2 linked regions of the Antarctobacter heliothermus genome follow. The protein of the gene in region 1 interacts with the protein of each later gene in a pairwise test. Links are inferred from orthologs where the notes say so. Each region holds a gene or a part of one and is shown in the gene's direction. Other genes may lie near its edges.

What was found.
Region 2: the proteins of gyrA (region 1) and gyrB interact in binary tests that used the Escherichia coli proteins (3 or more experiments, as listed by UniProt). The link is inferred for Antarctobacter heliothermus from one-to-one orthologs.

What each region holds. Positions count from the first base shown.
Region 1 is NZ_CP022540.1:3,249,467-3,258,539, reverse strand. The notes cover bases 109-3,459. They hold gyrA (DNA gyrase subunit A), read left to right. Parts: upstream 109-505; coding sequence 506-3,259; downstream 3,260-3,459. Other genes in these bases: ANTHELSMS3_RS15670 (hypothetical protein), read left to right, coding at 3,284-3,459; ANTHELSMS3_RS15680 (usg protein), read right to left, coding at 109-310. Also shown: more of ANTHELSMS3_RS15680, read right to left, coding at 41-108; more of ANTHELSMS3_RS15670, read left to right, coding at 3,460-3,856; ANTHELSMS3_RS15665 (carboxypeptidase M32), read right to left, coding at 3,967-5,442; ctaA (heme A synthase), read right to left, coding at 5,443-6,588; ANTHELSMS3_RS15655 (SH3 domain-containing protein), read left to right, coding at 6,824-7,153; ANTHELSMS3_RS15650 (SH3 domain-containing protein), read left to right, coding at 7,831-8,160; ANTHELSMS3_RS15645 (SH3 domain-containing protein), read left to right, coding at 8,409-8,777; ANTHELSMS3_RS15640 (RNA methyltransferase), read right to left, coding at 8,851-9,073. UniProt on the Escherichia coli protein: A type II topoisomerase that negatively supercoils closed circular double-stranded (ds) DNA in an ATP-dependent manner to maintain chromosomes in an underwound state.
Region 2 is NZ_CP022540.1:1,132,399-1,141,139, forward strand. What follows is about bases 3,295-6,313. They hold gyrB (DNA topoisomerase (ATP-hydrolyzing) subunit B), read left to right. Parts: upstream 3,295-3,604; coding sequence 3,605-6,022; downstream 6,023-6,313. Other genes in these bases: ANTHELSMS3_RS05420 (GNAT family N-acetyltransferase), read left to right, coding at 3,295-3,492. Also shown: chromosomal replication initiator protein DnaA, read left to right, coding at 1-563; dnaN (DNA polymerase III subunit beta), read left to right, coding at 719-1,837; DNA replication/repair protein RecF, read left to right, coding at 1,875-2,978; more of ANTHELSMS3_RS05420, read left to right, coding at 2,971-3,294; ANTHELSMS3_RS05430 (SDR family oxidoreductase), read right to left, coding at 6,365-7,312; ANTHELSMS3_RS05435 (AraC family transcriptional regulator), read left to right, coding at 7,483-8,376; ANTHELSMS3_RS05440 (NADP-dependent isocitrate dehydrogenase), read left to right, coding at 8,529-8,741. UniProt on the Escherichia coli protein: DNA gyrase negatively supercoils closed circular double-stranded DNA in an ATP-dependent manner to maintain chromosomes in an underwound state.

The sequences.
Region 1 (9,073 bases):
GTCCAACCTCTCTGTCGCCTACATTTATCCGCCGCGCGTCTCAGTGATAGCGGAACTCTCCCACCATATTGCGCCATTCCCCGGCCGAGATCATCTTGCGATGGGTGAACCGGACGGAATGCAACGATCCCTCAATCTCATCGTGCCAGAATTCGATGAACTCAAAGAGTTTGGGGTGATCTGGTGCAAGATCGTACTCCTGCCAGATGAAGGTATTGAGGACATGCGCGTAGTCGGGCATGTGGTAGAAGAACTCTGCCGTGGTTAGCCCGTAGCCCTTGAGCATCAGCTCTGTTTCAGACTCCTGCATCGGTTTTACCTCGTGTTGTCAGATCGCCGATAAATCTTGCCAAGCAAATCTTTACTTTTCAATAAAAACAGCATGTTAGCACTGTCTCTCGGTGGCTGCCAATGTCCGCCCATCGCGCTGCCATTGCACCCTACAGATAGTCTCTGATATAAGCGCCTCAACAAGATATGGCAGAACAACCAGCAGGCTCATTTCGTGAACGACACGCCAGAACCCCCTGAAAACGAAGACGAAATGCGCCCCGTCTATCGCGGCCCTTCGATCTCTATCGAAGACGAGATGAAGGTCAGCTATCTCGACTACGCGATGAGCGTGATCGTGAGCCGTGCGATTCCCGATTTGCGCGATGGCCTAAAACCTGTGCACCGGCGCATCCTGTATGCCATGTTTGACGGCGGTTACACGCCCGACAAAAGCTATCGGAAGTCCGCGAAATCAGTTGGTGAGGTGATGGGTAACTATCACCCGCACGGTGATAGCGCGATCTATGACGCGCTGGTCCGCATGGCGCAGGATTTTTCCATGAGCCTGCCGCTGATCGATGGTCAGGGCAACTTTGGCTCGATGGACGGCGATAGCCCGGCGGCGATGCGCTACACGGAATCCCGTCTGGCGAAATCCGCATTGGCCCTGCTGACCGATATCGACAAAGACACCGTTGATTTTCAGGACAACTATGACGGCAAGGAACGGGAACCCACGGTCCTGCCCGCGCGCTATCCCAACGTTCTGGTCAACGGTGCCGAGGGCATCGCCGTCGGTATGGCGACCCGCATTCCGCCGCACAATCTGGGTGAAGTGATCGACGCGACGCTGGCGCTGATCGAAAACCCGGATCTGTCGATCGAAGAATTGATCGAATACATCCCTGCCCCGGATTTCCCGACCGGCGGCGTAATCCTTGGCCGCTCTGGCGCGCGCAAGGCGTATCTTGAGGGGCGTGGCAGCGTCATCATCCGCGCCAAGACCCGGATCGAAGAGATCCGCAAAGACCGCTACGCCATCGTCATTGATGAGATCCCCTATCAGGTCAACAAGGCGACGATGATCGAACGCATCGCCGAGGCGGCCCGCGACAAAAAGATCGAGGGCATAGCCCACGTTCAGGACGAATCCGACCGCGACGGCGTACGCGTCGTGATCGAGCTGAAGCGCGATGCCACCGGCGAGGTGGTGATGAACCAGTTGTACCGGTTCACGCCCATGCAGGTCAGCTTTGCCTGTAACATGCTGGCACTGAACGGCGGCAAGCCCGAGCAACTGACGCTTTATGGTTTTCTGAGCGCTTTCATTGACTTCCGAGAGGAGGTTGTGGCGCGCCGCACCGCCTATCTGCTGCGCAAGGCACGCGAACGTTCGCATGTCTTGTGCGGTTTGGCGGTTGCGGTCTCAAACGTCGATGAGGTGGTCGCCACCATCCGCTCCTCTGCCGATGCCGCCGAGGCGCGCACCCGCCTTATGGAACGGCGCTGGCCCGCCGGAGAGATCCTGCCCTATATCGCACTGATCGACGATCCGACCCACAAGGCCAATGAGGACGGCACCTACAACCTGTCCGAAACACAGGCCCGTGCTATCCTTGAACTGCGACTACAACGCCTGACCCAACTGGGCGTCAAGGAAGTCACGGATGAGCTGGAAGACCTTGCCGGCAAGATCAAGGACTACCTCGAAATCCTGTCGTCACGGGATCGCATCATGTCGATCATCGGCGACGAAATGCGCGCCATCCGTGAGGAATTCGCCGTTCCCCGCCGCACCCAGATCATTGATTGGGCCGGTGATCTGGAAGACGAAGACCTGATCGAACGTGAGGACATGGTCGTCACCGTCACCCAGTCCGGCTATATCAAACGGACCGCTCTGGCCGATTTCCGCGCGCAGAAACGCGGGGGCAAGGGCCTGTCGGGCATGGCGACCAAAGATGACGACGTGGTCACCACTCTGTTTGTCGCGAACACGCATACGCAACTGCTGTTCTTCACCACCGATGGCATGGCCTACAAGCTCAAGACATGGCGCCTGCCGCTGGGCGGACGCACGTCCAAGGGCAAGGCCATCGTCAATATCCTGCCGATCCCGACAGGGGTGTCCATTGCGGCGATCATGCCTGTGGACCGCCCCGAAGAGGACTGGGACGATCTGCAAATCGTCTTTGCGACCTCCAAGGGGTCCGTCCGGCGCAACCTTCTGTCGGATTTCACGAACGTCAAACGTAACGGCAAGATCGCGATGAAGTTCGAGGGGGATGATGAGAACACCCGCCTGATCAACGCGCGCATCTGCTCTGAGGATGACGACGTGATGCTGGTGACCAACTCGGGCCGCGCGATCCGTTTTCCGGTGCCAGAGGTGCGGGTGTTCAACTCGCGCAACTCCACCGGGGTGCGTGGCGTGCGCCTATCCAATGGCGACGAAGTTGTGTCCATGTCGGTGATCCGGCACTTTGAGGCCGAGTCCGATGAACGCGCCTCTTACCTCAAGATGCGCCGCGCCATGGCCGGGCTGGCTGACGATGCGGAAACACCCGACGAAGAAGAAGGCAACGCCAACAGCCAGTTGCCGCCAGAGCGCTATGCCCAGATGTCCGCGGCGGAAAACCTGCTGCTGACGATCACTGCCAAGGGCCTCGGCAAACTGTCGTCCAGCCACGATTACCCGGTCCGCGGACGCGGCGGTATGGGTGTCACCGCATGGGAGAAATCCATGCGCGGGGGCGAAATCGTGGCCTCTTTCCCGGTCGAAATGGACGACCAGATCATGCTGGCCACTTCAACGGGACAGTCGATCCGTGTGCCCGTTGATGGGATTTCATTCCGGTCACGCAGCGCTGGCGGTGTGAAGGTGTTCAACACCGGGGCGGGTGAAACCGTGGTGTCCGTCGCCTGGATCGCCGATCAGGGCGACGAGGATGAGGACGGGGATACCGCAGCCCCGGAACAGGATTAATCAAACAGGAAAAACAGGCTTTCGATGCGTATTCTATCTATTGTTCTGGCCTTTGTTGCCTTTGGCGTTGGTGTCGTTTTCTTCTACGCTCGGTATGATCGGTATCAACAGAACCAACGCATCGAGGCCCAGAATGTCCGAAAGGCCGATTCGAACAAACTGGTCAAGGCCATCAACGGCCTTGATAGCCGGTCGCGCGATTGTTCGGATTGGTTCGTGGGGCTGACCACTGGTCAATACGCGGAGGCGTCGACCACCGACAATGTCGCGATCTCCTTCAGTGAGACTTGCGCCAGCAGCATGGTCACACGCGCGGATGAACTGGGGGCCTTGATCAGTCGTCTTGCGGACAAGGACCCCGAACCGGGCCGCGCCAGCCTGTTGGCCGAATCCAGGGCCCTGGCAGAGGTCTATCGCAGCCAGTCCGATGATTTCGACAAAGCCTACACCCTGATGATCCAGGCCAGCGGTCCCTCGGCGCGCGCGTCGCTGGCGCCGCAGGTGGCACAATTGATCAACCGGGCCATACCGGCCATCAACCGCAGCCTGTCCGCGTTGGAAGACGCGCGCAAAAGCTACATCTACCCAGAGAGCTGAGAGGCGGATTGGCGGTAACGGTTACAGGCAAAGAACAACAGAACGGTTACAGGCAAAGAACAACAGCGCCGTATCGCGGCGCTGTTACCCTTTTTAGGGGCTTGTACCCTTTACAACCCGTACAGCGCCGAGAATTTCTCTTCGAGATAGTCCAGCAACGGCGCTTCGGTGGGCGCCCGGCCGCTGGCCTTTTCAATCACTTCGCGCGGCGTATACAACCCGCCGTACTGTTGCAGGTTCTCCTTCAACCAGCCCGTCGCGGCCGAAGTATCGCCCTGAGCCAATTGCGCGTCGAGATCGGTAACCGCATCCCGCAATGCTTTGTAGAGGCACCCGGCGTAGACATTGCCCATGGAATAGGTCGGGAAATAGCCAAACAGCCCTGCAGACCAATGCACATCCTGCAACACCCCGTCCGAAGGTTTGTCCACCGCAAAGCCAAAGTCGGCCTTGAACCGGTCGTTCCACGCCGCCTCCAGATCATCGACCAGCAGATCGCCAGAGATCAACGCTCGCTCCAGATCAAACCGCAATAGGACGTGCAGGTTGTATTGCAGCTCATCCGCCTCGGTGCGGATATAGCCGTTCCGAACCTGATTGACGGCGGCATAAAAGCCGTCCTCATCCGTGATGCCAAAGTTGCCAAAGGTGTCGCGCATCTGGCGGTACAACCACCCGGTGAAAGCACGGGAGCGGCCCAGTTGGTTTTCATAGATGCGGCTCTGGCTTTCGTGCACGCCCATCGACACCCCTGCCCCCAGCGGCGTCAGCCGGTACTGCGTGTCGATGTTTTGCTCATAGCAGCCGTGTCCGACCTCATGGATGGTCGAATAGAAACAGTTGAACGGCTCCAACGGCATGGTGCGTGTGGTGATCCGAACATCGTCACCAGAGCCAGAACTGAACGGATGCACCGCCTTGTCCACGCGGCCGCGTTTCATGTCATAGCCAAAGGTCTTGGCCAGCAGGCGCGCCAGTTTCATCTGGCCACCTTCGTCAAACGTGCCGGACAGACCTTGGGGCTGCGGCTTCGCCAGCACCGCCTCGCGGAGCGCAACCAGACGCGGCCGCAATGCGCCAAACATCGCCTCTAGGTCTGCGGCCTTGGCGCCCGGTTCGTAATCTTCCAGCAGCGCGTCGTAGACATCGCCCCCAGCCGCCAGTGCCGCGCCCTCTTCCTGACGCAGGGCGATCACCTCTTTCAGGACAGGTGCAAAGCCTGCAAAATCGTCATCTGCGCGCGACTCGGCCCAAATCACATGACTGCGGCTGACCAGTCGCGCGATTTCGGACGCCAGCCGTTCGGGGACGCGCACGGCGCGTTCATGGCTGCGGCGGATGTGGCGCAGCTGCGCACGGGCCACCGCGTCCAGCTCGTCTTCGGCAATCGCGGCCAGCCAGTCACCCACACGCGGATCTGTCCGGCGCTGGTGCAGCACCGCCTCCATCGCTGCTCGTTCGTCACTACGCTGGTCTGCCGCGCCGCGCGGCATCATGGTTTCCTGGTCCCAGCTCAGACGCCCCGCAACCTGCGCCAACGCCTCTGTATCGCGCTGGAACGCCATCAACTCTTCATACACACCCATTCAGGACGTCCCTCTTACACTTTGTGGTGCGGGGTATCGCGCGGCAAAGCGCGCCCGCAAGATCAATGCCCATAGCGCGACTGCCCCCAACTGATGCAGGATGGCAATCTGCCACGGTGCCGAATACACAACCGTGACGATACCTAGCGCAACCTGCAGGAGCAAGGCAGCAAGGACTGCATTGAAACGAAAGCGTGTATCACCGTTTGGCGACCGGCGCGCGCGCCGCCAGACGACAATGCCAAAGATCAGCAACAGGTAACCTGCAAATCGGTGGATGAACTGCACCATTCCCGCATTCTCGAAGAAATTGCGCCACAGCGGTTCCAGATCCAGCGCGTTGGACGGAAAAATCTCTCCGCCCATCATGGGCCAGTCGTTGTAGCTGCGCCCCGCGTCAATCCCAGCCACCAGTGCGCCCAGAAGGATCTGCAAAAAGCTGAAGTGCAGCAAGCCGGTGGACATGGAAAACAGTTTTGGCTCGGCGCTGCGCCGCGCCTGCATCAGGGCGCGTTCCTCATAGGTCAAGCGGTACACATACCACACGATAAATCCGAGAATGACAAAGGCAAGCCCAAGGTGCGTGGCCAACCGGTATGATGCGACATCCAGCCGGTCACCGCCCAATCCGGATGACACCATCCACCAGCCGATCGCCCCTTGCAAACCGCCCAGCACGCCAAGGCCCAGCAGCCGCCCAGTCCAACCAGGCGGGATCGCCCTAGCCGCAAGGAATCCGAAGAAACCGACCGCCCAAACCAGACCGATCACCCGGCCCAGCTGTCGGTGGCCCCATTCCCACCAATAGATGAACTGGAACTCGGACAGGGTCATGCCCGCGTTCTGCAACTGGTATTCCGGGATCTGTTTGTATTTCTCGAACTCGGCCGCCCACGACTCTGCGTTCATCGGGGGCAGCGCGCCGGTGACGGGGCGCCATTCGGTGATCGACAACCCGCTGTCCGTCAGCCGCGTCAACCCGCCGACGGCAATCATCACAACCACAAGCGCAAACAGAAGCATCAGCCATAGCCGCACAGCCCCGCGCGCACCGCGCTTGCCAGAGTCGATCATGCCCCCTGACGGTCGGGCCGGCACCTGTGCCTTGTCGCCCACTTCTTCAAACAGCTTGCGTTTCTCTGCCATGCCCGCCTCCGTATTGTTGCCCCGGACACTAGTGCGCTCCCCCCTGTCCTTCAAGCGCCCACAAGCCAGGTCTTGGCACGTCACCAAGGGTCGGGAATACCACCGTCAGGTATGCCTGACTTATGGCTCGAAGGCCATTTCGCTAGATTGAGGTCACAGAATACGAAGACCCCAAAGACCCGCAGCCAAGCTAAACCAGCCACCAGATCAAAGACTTCTAAAAAGGATCAACACCATGAAAAAGTTCATTCTTTCCGCCGTCCTCGCCGCCGCCGCAATGACCGCTTCGGCCGCTTCCGCAACTCAGGCCTGGATCGGTGACTATCACCTGAACGCCCGCTCCGGCCCCGGCACCAACTATCACAAGCTGGGCACCTTCAACCCCTGCACCCCCGTGCATGTGGTCGCCTACAACCACGGTTGGGCAAAGGTCTACTTCAACCACAAATACTACTGGGTGTCGGCCAAATACCTGCAGGGCCAGTCCTGCCATTGGGCACCCAAGAAGAAGCACCACAAGAAGCACTACAACCAGAAGCGCCACAACCAGCACTACAACTACTGACCCCTCCCTCCCGGCGCCGGTCTCCTCCTCCCGGACCGGCCCCGGCCTCCTTGCGGATCGATTCCCCCGGATCGGTCCGTTTTTTGTTTGCGCCGGCTCTGAAGAACAGATCGCGTGATCGACCCATCTCGGGGCTCAGGCGTGTTCGTCGACCTGCAGGGGCGGAAACTGGCCAAGCCGGTATGAAATGCTCACGCGCCATAGCCAGATGATGGTCTGGATTGATCCCCGGATAAGCTGAGAGGTCACCGCGAAAAGCAGGCGTGACGTATGGCAAGGCTGCGGCTCCGCCTTCCAGACGTGTCATTCCATGAAACGGATGTCGGGCAACGCGCGGGGCGTCGATTGTCAAGTCGCGGGCATCGATGTCCTGCCACGATCATGAGCGGCGACACCGCACCCCGAAGGCCCGTCACAGGGGCCGCAGGATATGTCCACCAGGCGCACGGGACAGCCAGATCATTTACCGCTGCATGCACCAGTGCCTCTTGGCCAGACCGGGCACGATCACAAAGCGCTGCCGCACCAAGGGTCGGGAATACCTCCGTCAGGTATGCCTGACTTATGGCTCGAAGGCCATTTCGCTAGATTGAGGTCACAGAATACGAAGACCCCAAAGACCCGCAGCCAAGCCAAACCGGCCACCAGATCAAAGACTTCAAAAAAGGATCAACACCATGAAAAAGTTCATTCTTTCCGCCGTCCTCGCCGCCGCCGCAATGACCGCTTCGGCCGCTTCCGCAACTCAGGCCTGGATCGGTGACTATCACCTGAACGCCCGCTCCGGCCCCGGCACCAACTATCACAAGCTGGGCACCTTCAACCCCTGCACCGCCGTGCATGTGGTCGCCTACAACCACGGTTGGGCAAAGGTCTACTTCAACCACAAATACTACTGGGTGTCGGCCAAATACCTGCAGGGCCAGTCCTGCCATTGGGCACCCAAGAAGAAGCACCACAAGAAGCACTACAACCAGAAGCGCCACAACCAGCACTACAACTACTGACCCCTCCCTCCCGGCGCCGGTCTCCTCCTCCCGGACCGGCCCCGGACTCCTTGCGGATCGATCCCCCCGGATCGGTCCGTTTCTCTTTGGAACCTTGGGAAACAGACCCCTCGCAGGAAAGTCTTGGCCGGTCAGGAATGCCTGACTTATGGTAAAGAGGTGGAGAACGTAAATTGTGCTTACAGGTTACCAAGCGCCTACAATCATTCAAAGACCAGCCAAGTTCATAGACCCAAAGGAACAGCATCATGAAAACCTTCCTGATTTCCGCCACCCTTGCAGCTGCCGCACTGACCGCATCGATCGCCTCTGCCGATCAGGCATGGGTCGGCCAGAACCACCTGAACTATCGCACTGGTCCCGGCCTGAACTACGCCGTCGCCGGCACTTTCCAGCCTTGCCATGTGTTGGACACCTATGACCGCCAGTACGGTTGGGTTCAGGTGCTGCATCAGGGCCAGTACTACTGGGTGCATCAGGATTATGTGGTGAACCACGCCTGCACCTATACTGCACCGCAACACACCTACACCCCGCCCAAGCCCACCTATACGCCGCCCAAGAAAACCTACACGCCTCCGAAAAAGTCCGGCGGCTACGGCGGCAGCAACTACTGATTTTGCCCTGATCACCGGCGCCGGTTTTCCTCCCTGGCTGGCCCGGCCGACTAGCGGATTGATCCCCTCAGGATCAGTCCGCTTTTTTGTCTTTCCAGCGCACGACCTGCCGCATCATGCCGTGCAGCATCTGCACATCCGCGCGGGTCAACGGCAGCCGGGACCACATGTTACGCAGATTGGTCTTCATGCCATCGGCCTTGGTTTCGGGATAAAAGAACCCCGCCTCCTCCAGCCGGTCCTCATAGTGACGGGCCAGATGTTCGACCTCATGCGCCTGCGCCACCTCGGTCCCT
Region 2 (8,741 bases), 2.1 Mb from region 1 along the record:
TGCAATCGGGTTTGGTCGTCGATCTGCACCCGACCGACTATGAACTGCGCCTAGGGATCTTGCAGACCAAGGTCGAAGGCTATCGCGCCATGCATCCCGATCTGCACATCGACGACGGAGTGCTGGAATTCCTTGCGCACCGGATCAGCACCAATGTCCGTGTTCTCGAAGGAGCGCTGACACGTCTGTTTGCTTTTGCCTCGCTGGTTGGCAAGCCGATCAACATGGATCTGGTGCAGGACAGCCTTGCGGATGTGCTGCGTGCCTCGGAACGCAAGGTTTCTATAGATGAGATCCAGCGCAAGGTTGCCGAGCATTATAACATCCGTCTGTCGGACATGATCGGGCCGAAGCGGGTGCGCAACTTTGCCCGGCCTCGACAGGTGGCGATGTATCTGTGCAAACAGCTGACTTCGCGTTCTTTGCCAGAGATCGGGCGGCGCTTTGGTGGGCGCGACCACACCACTGTCATGCACGGGGTACGGCGGATCGAGGAACTGCGCCAGCAAGACGGGCAGATCGACGAGGACGTCGAAATGCTGCGCCGGGCGCTTGAAGCCTGATCAGAGTTGTGGGAAATATGTGGCGCGCCGGGTCTGGTGCGCCGCAACGCCTTGACGCCTAGACAAAAGAGCAACACAAATCCGTAAAACCGGCTTGGAGTGCTGGCCAGCGCAGGCTAGGCTGCGCGTCCCGGCAGTGCGGAGAGGGTAGGGCGATGAAATTCAGCATGGAACGGGCGGCGCTTTTGCGCGCAGTCGCGCAAGCGCAATCAGTGGTCGAGAGGCGCAACACCATCCCGATTCTCGCCAACGTGCTGATCGAGGCCGGGGGTGAGAGCGTCAGCTTTCGTGCTACCGATCTGGACATTGAGGTTCTGGACCGCGCCGTGGCGCAGGTCGAAAAGGCGGGCGGCACCACTGTCTCCGCCGTGACCCTGCATGAGATCGTGCGAAAGTTGCCGGACGGGGCGCTGGTGACGTTGGCTGCGGATCCCGGATCGGGCCGTTTGTCAGTGTCGGCGGGCCGGTCGCATTTCTCTTTGGCGACGCTGCCGAAAGAAGACTTCCCGGTCATGGCGACCTCGGAATATGACTGCAACTTTTCCGCCAAGGCAGAGGTGCTGCGCCGCCTTTTCGACAAGTCGAAATTCGCCATCTCGACCGAAGAGACTCGCTATTACCTGAACGGCGTCTATATGCATATGGCCGACGGCGAAGACGGCAAGGTTCTGCGCTGTGTTGCCACCGACGGCCATAGATTGGCGCGGATCGACGCGCCGCTGCCGCAGGGCGCTGATGAGATGCCGGGCGTAATTGTCCCGCGCAAAACCGTTGGTGAGATGCGCAAGCTGCTGGATCAGGATGATATGGACATCGCGGTGTCAGTGTCCGAAACCAAGGTCCGCTTTGCCACTCCTGAAATTACCCTGACCTCCAAGGTCATCGATGGCACATTCCCTGATTACACCCGCGTTATCCCGCAGGGGAACACTCGCAAGCTGGAAGTCGACGCATCGGAATTTGCTAAGGCAGTGGACCGTGTGGCAACCGTATCCTCGGAACGTTCGCGCGCAGTCAAATTGCAACTTGACGAGGATCGTTTGATCCTGTCGGTCAACGCGCCGGATAGCGGGGCCGCCGAAGAGGAGCTGGCCGTCGCCTATGCCGATGAGCGGCTGGAAATTGGGTTCAATGCCAAATACCTGCTGGAAATCGCCAGCCAAGTGGACCGCGAAAACGCCGTTTTCCTGTTCAATTCCTCCGGCGATCCGACTCTGATGCGCGAAGGTGGTGACACCAGCGCGGTCTACGTCGTGATGCCGATGCGGGTATGAGGCTTGACGGTTTTTCGTCGAAAAACCGTCTCTTGCCATGTCGCTTGCCCTAACCCGCCTGAGTTTATCGCATTTCCGATCGCATCGACGGGCGGAAATTGCGGTTGATGTTCGACCCGTAGCGATCTACGGGCCCAATGGCGCGGGCAAGACCAACCTGATCGAAGCGGTTTCGCTGTTCTCTCCCGGGCGCGGGTTGCGGCGTGCTGCTGCAGCGGACATGGCGCGCCGCCCGCAAAGCCTTGGCTGGAAAATCACCGGTGGTCTGATCGGCCCGGAGGGGTTTCAAGAGATAACCTTTGCCTCCGAAGACGGGGCCGCGCGCAGCATCACGATTAACGACAAGAGCGCCAACCAGATTGCCCTAGGCCGCATTGCCCGCACCGTCTGGCTGATTCCGGCCATGGACCGGCTGTGGATCGAAGGGGCCGAGGGGCGACGGCGGTTTCTGGATCGTTTGACCCTGTCGTTTTTCCCCGACCATGCCCAGGCATCGCTGGACTATGAAAAGGCGATGCGGGAACGCAATCGCCTGCTCAAGGACAGTGTCCGCGACCCGCATTGGTATCAAGCGCTGGAAAAACAGATGGCGCGCAGCGGTGCCTTGTTGACCACGAACCGGCAAGAAACGCTTGACCGACTGAAAACCGCGCAGGCCGACGCAGAGACAGCCTTTCCTGTTGCCGATCTGGAGATGGTGCAATCCGAGGGCAGCTTGCCGCCCGCCGAGACCGATCTGCGCGAGGCGCTGGCCGAAAGCCGCTTTCGCGATATGGCGGCAGGACGCACGTTGGTCGGACCGCACAGAACTGACCTCTACGGCGTGTTCGCGGCCAAAGGAGTACCTGCGGCCGAATGTTCCACCGGAGAGCAGAAAGCCTTGCTGATCTCGCTGATCCTGTCCAACGCGCGGGCGCTTGCACAGGATTTCGGAGCGTCGCCGATCCTTTTGCTGGATGAGGTAGCGGCCCATCTGGACGCAACCCGGCGGGCCGCGTTGTACGGTGAGATTGTCGCGCTGGGCGCACAGGCATGGATGACCGGCACCGGATCAGAGCTGTTTGCCGAACTGGGCGAGCAGGCGCAGTATCTTGAAGTCACCGAAGAGGCAGGCGAGTCCCGCGTGCACATCCGTGATTGAGGTCATCGCCGAACCGCACCTGACGGCAGCGGATGAGGCGCGGATTGCCGAGATCCTTCGACAGAGTTTCCCGACGGATTACCAGGGCCGCAGTTTTTTCCAGCAACGCCCCCACATGCGCCTTGTCTGGCGCGAGGGCCGCGTGTTGTCGCACATGTCGCTGTTTCTCCGCGCAATCCGTGTTGGCGACCGTGTAGTGGACGTGATCGGTGTCGGTGACGTGGCAACGGCCGCAGAGGCGCGCGGGCGTGGCCATGCGACTGCTTTGCTGGACAGGTGCAAAACAGTAGCCAATTCCAGCCGCGCCAGATTCGTGATCCTATTCGGGGACCGGGCGTTGTACGATCGGGCGGGGTTTCTTCCGGCTGCCAACCCGTTTCGTCATTGTCAGATGGTTGGGGCCCGAACAGGCGATATTGTCGAAGGGGCCAGCCCGTTTCTGCGGGTCTTGCCGCTGATGGATGCCCCATGGCCAGAGGATGAGCAGGTCGATTTTCTGGGCCATCTCTTCTGAACGCGCAAAGGCGGGAATCGCCCGCGCGCGGGTTACCAAATATTGTGTCCGTCGCGTGACAATCCCCCGCTAAACCTCTATAGATTGGGCCAAAATAACAAAGGATCGCTCGATGTCCGACCAACCCGCGGCGCCGAATGAATACGGTGCCGATTCCATCAAAGTTCTCAAAGGCTTGGAGGCGGTGCGCAAACGTCCCGGCATGTACATCGGTGACACCGATGACGGCTCGGGTCTGCATCATATGGTTTACGAGGTGGTGGACAACGGCATCGATGAAGCGTTGGCCAAACACGCCGACTATGTCCATGTGAAAATCCACGCCGACAGCAGTGTCTCGGTGCGCGACAACGGTCGCGGAATTCCGGTCGACATCCACACGGAAGAAGGCGTTTCAGCGGCAGAGGTCATCATGACCCAGCTGCACGCGGGCGGCAAATTTGACCAGAACTCCTACAAGGTCTCTGGCGGTTTGCACGGGGTCGGCGTTTCGGTTGTAAATGCGCTGTCGGTCTGGCTGGAACTGCGCGTCTGGCGGAATGGCAAAGAGCATTTTGCCAAGTTCGAACATGGCGAAACAACGGAACACCTGCGTGTTGTTGGAGACTCGCATGGCGATACCGGGACAGAAGTGCGCTTTCTCGCCTCAACCGGCACGTTTTCCAACCTCGACTACCAGTTCGAGACTTTGGAAAAACGGCTGCGCGAACTGGCGTTCCTCAACAGCGGCGTGCGCATCATCCTAGAGGACGAACGCCCCGCCGAGCCACTGAAATCAGAGTTGCACTATGACGGTGGCGTTCGGGAGTTTGTCAAATACCTCGACCGCTCCAAGCAGGCCGTTATGGATGATCCGATCTACATGGAGGGCGAAAAGGACGGCATCGGGGTTGAGGTCGCCATGTGGTGGAACGACAGCTACCATGAAAACGTCCTGCCCTTTACCAACAACATCCCCCAGCGGGATGGCGGCACGCATTTGGCGGGTTTTCGGGGGGCGCTGACCCGGACCATCCAAAAATATGCGCAGGAATCCGGCATCGCCAAGCGTGAGAAGGTCAATTTTACTGGCGATGACGCCCGCGAAGGTCTGACCGCTGTCCTGTCGGTCAAGGTGCCGGACCCCAAGTTCAGCAGCCAGACTAAGGATAAGCTGGTCAGTTCCGAGGTGCGCCCCGCGGTTGAGGGGCTTATGAACGAAAAACTGTCCGAATGGTTCGAGGAGAACCCCGGACAGGCCAAAGGTATTGTCGGTAAAATCGTCGAGGCTGCATTGGCCCGTGAGGCAGCGCGCAAGGCGCGCGAACTGACCCGGCGCAAGACGGCGATGGACGTCAGTTTCAACGCGGCCAAGCTGAAGGATTGTTCTGAAAAAGACCCGTCTTTGACCGAGCTCTTTCTGGTCGAGGGTGACTCTGCCGGGGGCTCTGCCCAAACTGGCCGGGATCGGCGCACGCAGGCTATTCTGCCTCTGCGAGGCAAGATCCTGAACGTGGAACGCGCGCGGTTCGACCGGATGCTGGGGTCACAGGAGATCGGCAACCTTGTAATGGCACTGGGTACCGGGATCGGTCGGGATGAGTTCAACATCTCGAAGATCCGCTATCACAAGATCATCATCATGACCGATGCGGACGTGGACGGGGCGCACATCCGGACGCTGCTGCTGACCTTCTTCTATCGGCAGATGCCGGCGCTGATCGAACACGGCTATCTGTATATCGCCCAGCCGCCGCTCTATAAGGTCGCGCGCGGCAAGTCTGAGGTCTATCTCAAGGATCAGACCGCGCTGGATGACTATCTGGTGCAGCAAGGGATCGACGGCGCGCAACTGAACCTTGGTTCGGGTGAGGTGATTGTCGGACAGGATCTGGTGCGCGTGGTGGAAGAGGCGCGCTCACTCCGGCGGGTTCTGGATGCCTTTCCGACGCATTATCCGCGGCATATTCTGGAACAGGCAGCCATTGCTGGGGCCTTTGTGCCCGGCGCTGTGGATGCTGATTTGCAGGGTGTGGCAGACAAGGTGGCGGCGCGGTTGGACCTGATCGCGCTGGAATACGAACGCGGCTGGACGGGTCGAATCACCCAGGACAAGGGCGTTCGTCTGGCGCGAATCCTGCGCGGAGTCGAAGAGGTACGCACGCTGGACGGACCGATGTTGCGTTCGGGTGAGGCGCGCCGCACCGGGTCGTTTACCGAGAGCCTTCAGCACGTTTACGGTGCGCCCTCTTCGCTCGAGAGGAAAGACCGTCGGCAATTGATCCACGGGCCTCTGGACCTGCTGAAGGCAATCCTGGAAGAAGGCGAAAAGGGTCTTTCGCTTCAGCGTTACAAAGGCTTGGGTGAAATGAACCCGAGCCAGTTGTGGGAAACCACGCTGGACCCAGACGCGCGAACGCTGTTGCAAGTGACAATTGACGACATGGCCGGGGCGGACGATTTGTTTACCAAGCTCATGGGAGACGTGGTGGAACCCCGGCGCGAGTTCATTCAGCAAAATGCGCTGGCCGTGGAAAACCTCGACTTCTGAGATGGTGTAGGCAAGCGAATAAAATTGCGTGGCGCGCATAAGTTTGCGCGTCAGGGGTCGCGATATACCAGTTCTGTCCCGGCATCTGGTAGCTCGGCTTTAGCAGGGATCTGTCTGGCTGGGACAGGAGCGGCACCGCATGACGGCATCGAAGTTCAGGGAGCCATAGAAGGCGTCTACCCTGACTTCCTGAAGCAGGGTAGCAAGGCATGCCGGTCGCGGAGATACGCGCCCTTTAGGGCTTAGACGCGTCCACGACCAACTTGCCATGGGCAAGAAACTGGGGACTATGACCGTGGTCGGCACGCATTCGCCCCATGAACAGGTATGCGACAGATGCAGTTAAAGGTTCCAGCTGAAACCCGTTGCCGTTTCTGACACATCCCACAGTTTTGACATGACAGATTTGTCATAGGCGTGAGGATTCAGCTTGCTCTTGCCGACCGGGCCGACGAACTCCATACGGCCAGTTGGGCCGTAAAGCGCGCGTTGTTCAAGATTGTCTTCAGTGGCGCACATGACTTCGGGGTACGCACCCTTTTCAGCGGTCTGAACCATGGGTGAGTTGGTCATCAACCACCAAGTAAATCGGGTCAAAAGGCCGCCGCTGGTGCTGATCAGCGACGTTGCTGAAGAACCGGGGTGACAGACGTATACATTCACCTTTCTTCCAGCGGACCTGACGCGATCCTGTAGTTCATAGGCAAACATCATCTGTGCCAGCTTGGATTGACTGTAGACCGGGTTGGCGCTGTAGTTTTTGTCCCAGTTCATGTCGTCGAACTGGATCGACCTAATACCCATGTTATAGCCAAGGCTGGCAACGACGACGATCCGGCCTTGCTGTTTCTCGATGCGATCAAACAGCAGTCCACACAGCAGAAAATGACCGCAATGGTTGGTACCAAGCTGACTTTCAAACCCGTCGACGGTCAGTTTCTGGGTTGGTACCTGCGCGATGGCTGCGTTGCAGAGCAGCGCGTCGATTTGCGGAACTGTTCTCAGGACCTCTGCGGCGGCTGTACGGACGCTGGCCAGATTGGCCAGATCCATTTGGACAAAGCTGACATTGGCCTGCGTGCCAAACTCTTTTTTCAGGTCTTTGACAGCGGCGGCGGACTTGTCGGCGCTGCGGTTCAACATCACAACTTTGGCACCCTTCGACAGTAGGATGCGGCAAGCCTGAAATCCGGCACCGGCGTTGCCCCCCGTGATGACAAAAGTCTTGCCCGCAAGTGAACGGAGGCGTTCGGGTGTCCAGCCGTTGAGTCCGAATGTCGTATCTGGCATCTTTTTTCTCCTTCGGTCCACTGGTCATCCGACCGCGTGGGGTGCGTGTTTGTCTTTAACCTGCAGATAAATCCCACGACCGATGACAAACAGGCGAAATCATCGCGAATATTTGCCTGATTGTATCAAGATGGTTGCCAGAGCAGAAAAGGAACGTTTAGATCTTTGGCATGAGCAAAGAACAGATCAAGCAGCTTATCGCATCCCGAACCAACGATGACGGCCTGACCGAAACTGGCATCAAGGGGGTGCGACTGTTTCGGGCGACCCAATCGATCCCATGTGTCCCGGCGGTCTATGAGCCCTGCATCGTGGCCATCGTGAGCGGGGCGAAAGAGGCTATTCTTGACGGCCACAGATATGTCTATGGCGACAGCCAATACCTGTGCTGCCCCATGTCTATGCCCGTCAAGGCGGGCACGCCTGATGCGTCGCCAGAGAACCCACTTTATGGCATGTTCATATCGCTGGACCCACGCGCAATGACCGAACTGGCGATGGAAATGGAAAACGCCGGTGCCATCTTGCCGGTGAACAAAGGCGACCTGCGCGCGCAAGGAATCCGACTCGTCAAGTGGGATGGGGATTTTACCGATGCGCTGCTAAGGCTACTCCACCTCGGAGCCAGTCAAACGGACACGGCGGTCCTTGGACCGGCGCGACTGCGCGAACTGTATTATACGATCTTAAAAGGCGAGGCGGGTATCTTTGCGCGACATGCCTTTGGCGCAGGCAATGCCATTGCACGGGCGATCACGCATATGTCGTCCCACTTGGATGAAGCGATCTCGATAGAAGAATTGGCGACCCGCGCGGGCATGAGCCGAGCGGTGTTTCACCGCAAGTTTAAGCAGGTCACGACGATGGCACCGATCCAGTTTGTAAAGTCGATGCGCCTGAACAATGCTGCGATGAAAATTGCCGAGGGTAAGACAGTTAACGAAGCGGCGTTGGAAGTGGGCTATGTCAGTCCGTCTCAATTCAGCAGAGAATTCAAACGAATGTACGGGCAGTCGCCGCGACAATGGAGCGAGGCCCAAAAGCTCCCGATAACTGTCGCTTAAGACGGTACTATCTGTCCCGTCTTGTCCGTAGTGCCAGGTGCGCGTGCTCACCTCCCAATGCGACACTGTATACATCTGCATACTGTGGACGTGACATCCCTCTTGGCATAAGGAGGGGCAAACCCGCCCCCATATTCAGAAAGGCCGGACACATGTCTGATTCGACTCCCGACATCATCTACACCAAGGTTGACGAAGCGCCGGAACTGGCGTCGGCCTCGCTTTTGCCGATCCTCCAAAAGTTCGCCACTGCCGCCGGGGTATCCATCGGCACCCGCGACATCAGCTTGGCTGGCCGCATCATCGCCACCTTCCCGGAGGCACTGACCGAAGCGCAGCGTCAATCGGACGATCTGGCCGCGCTG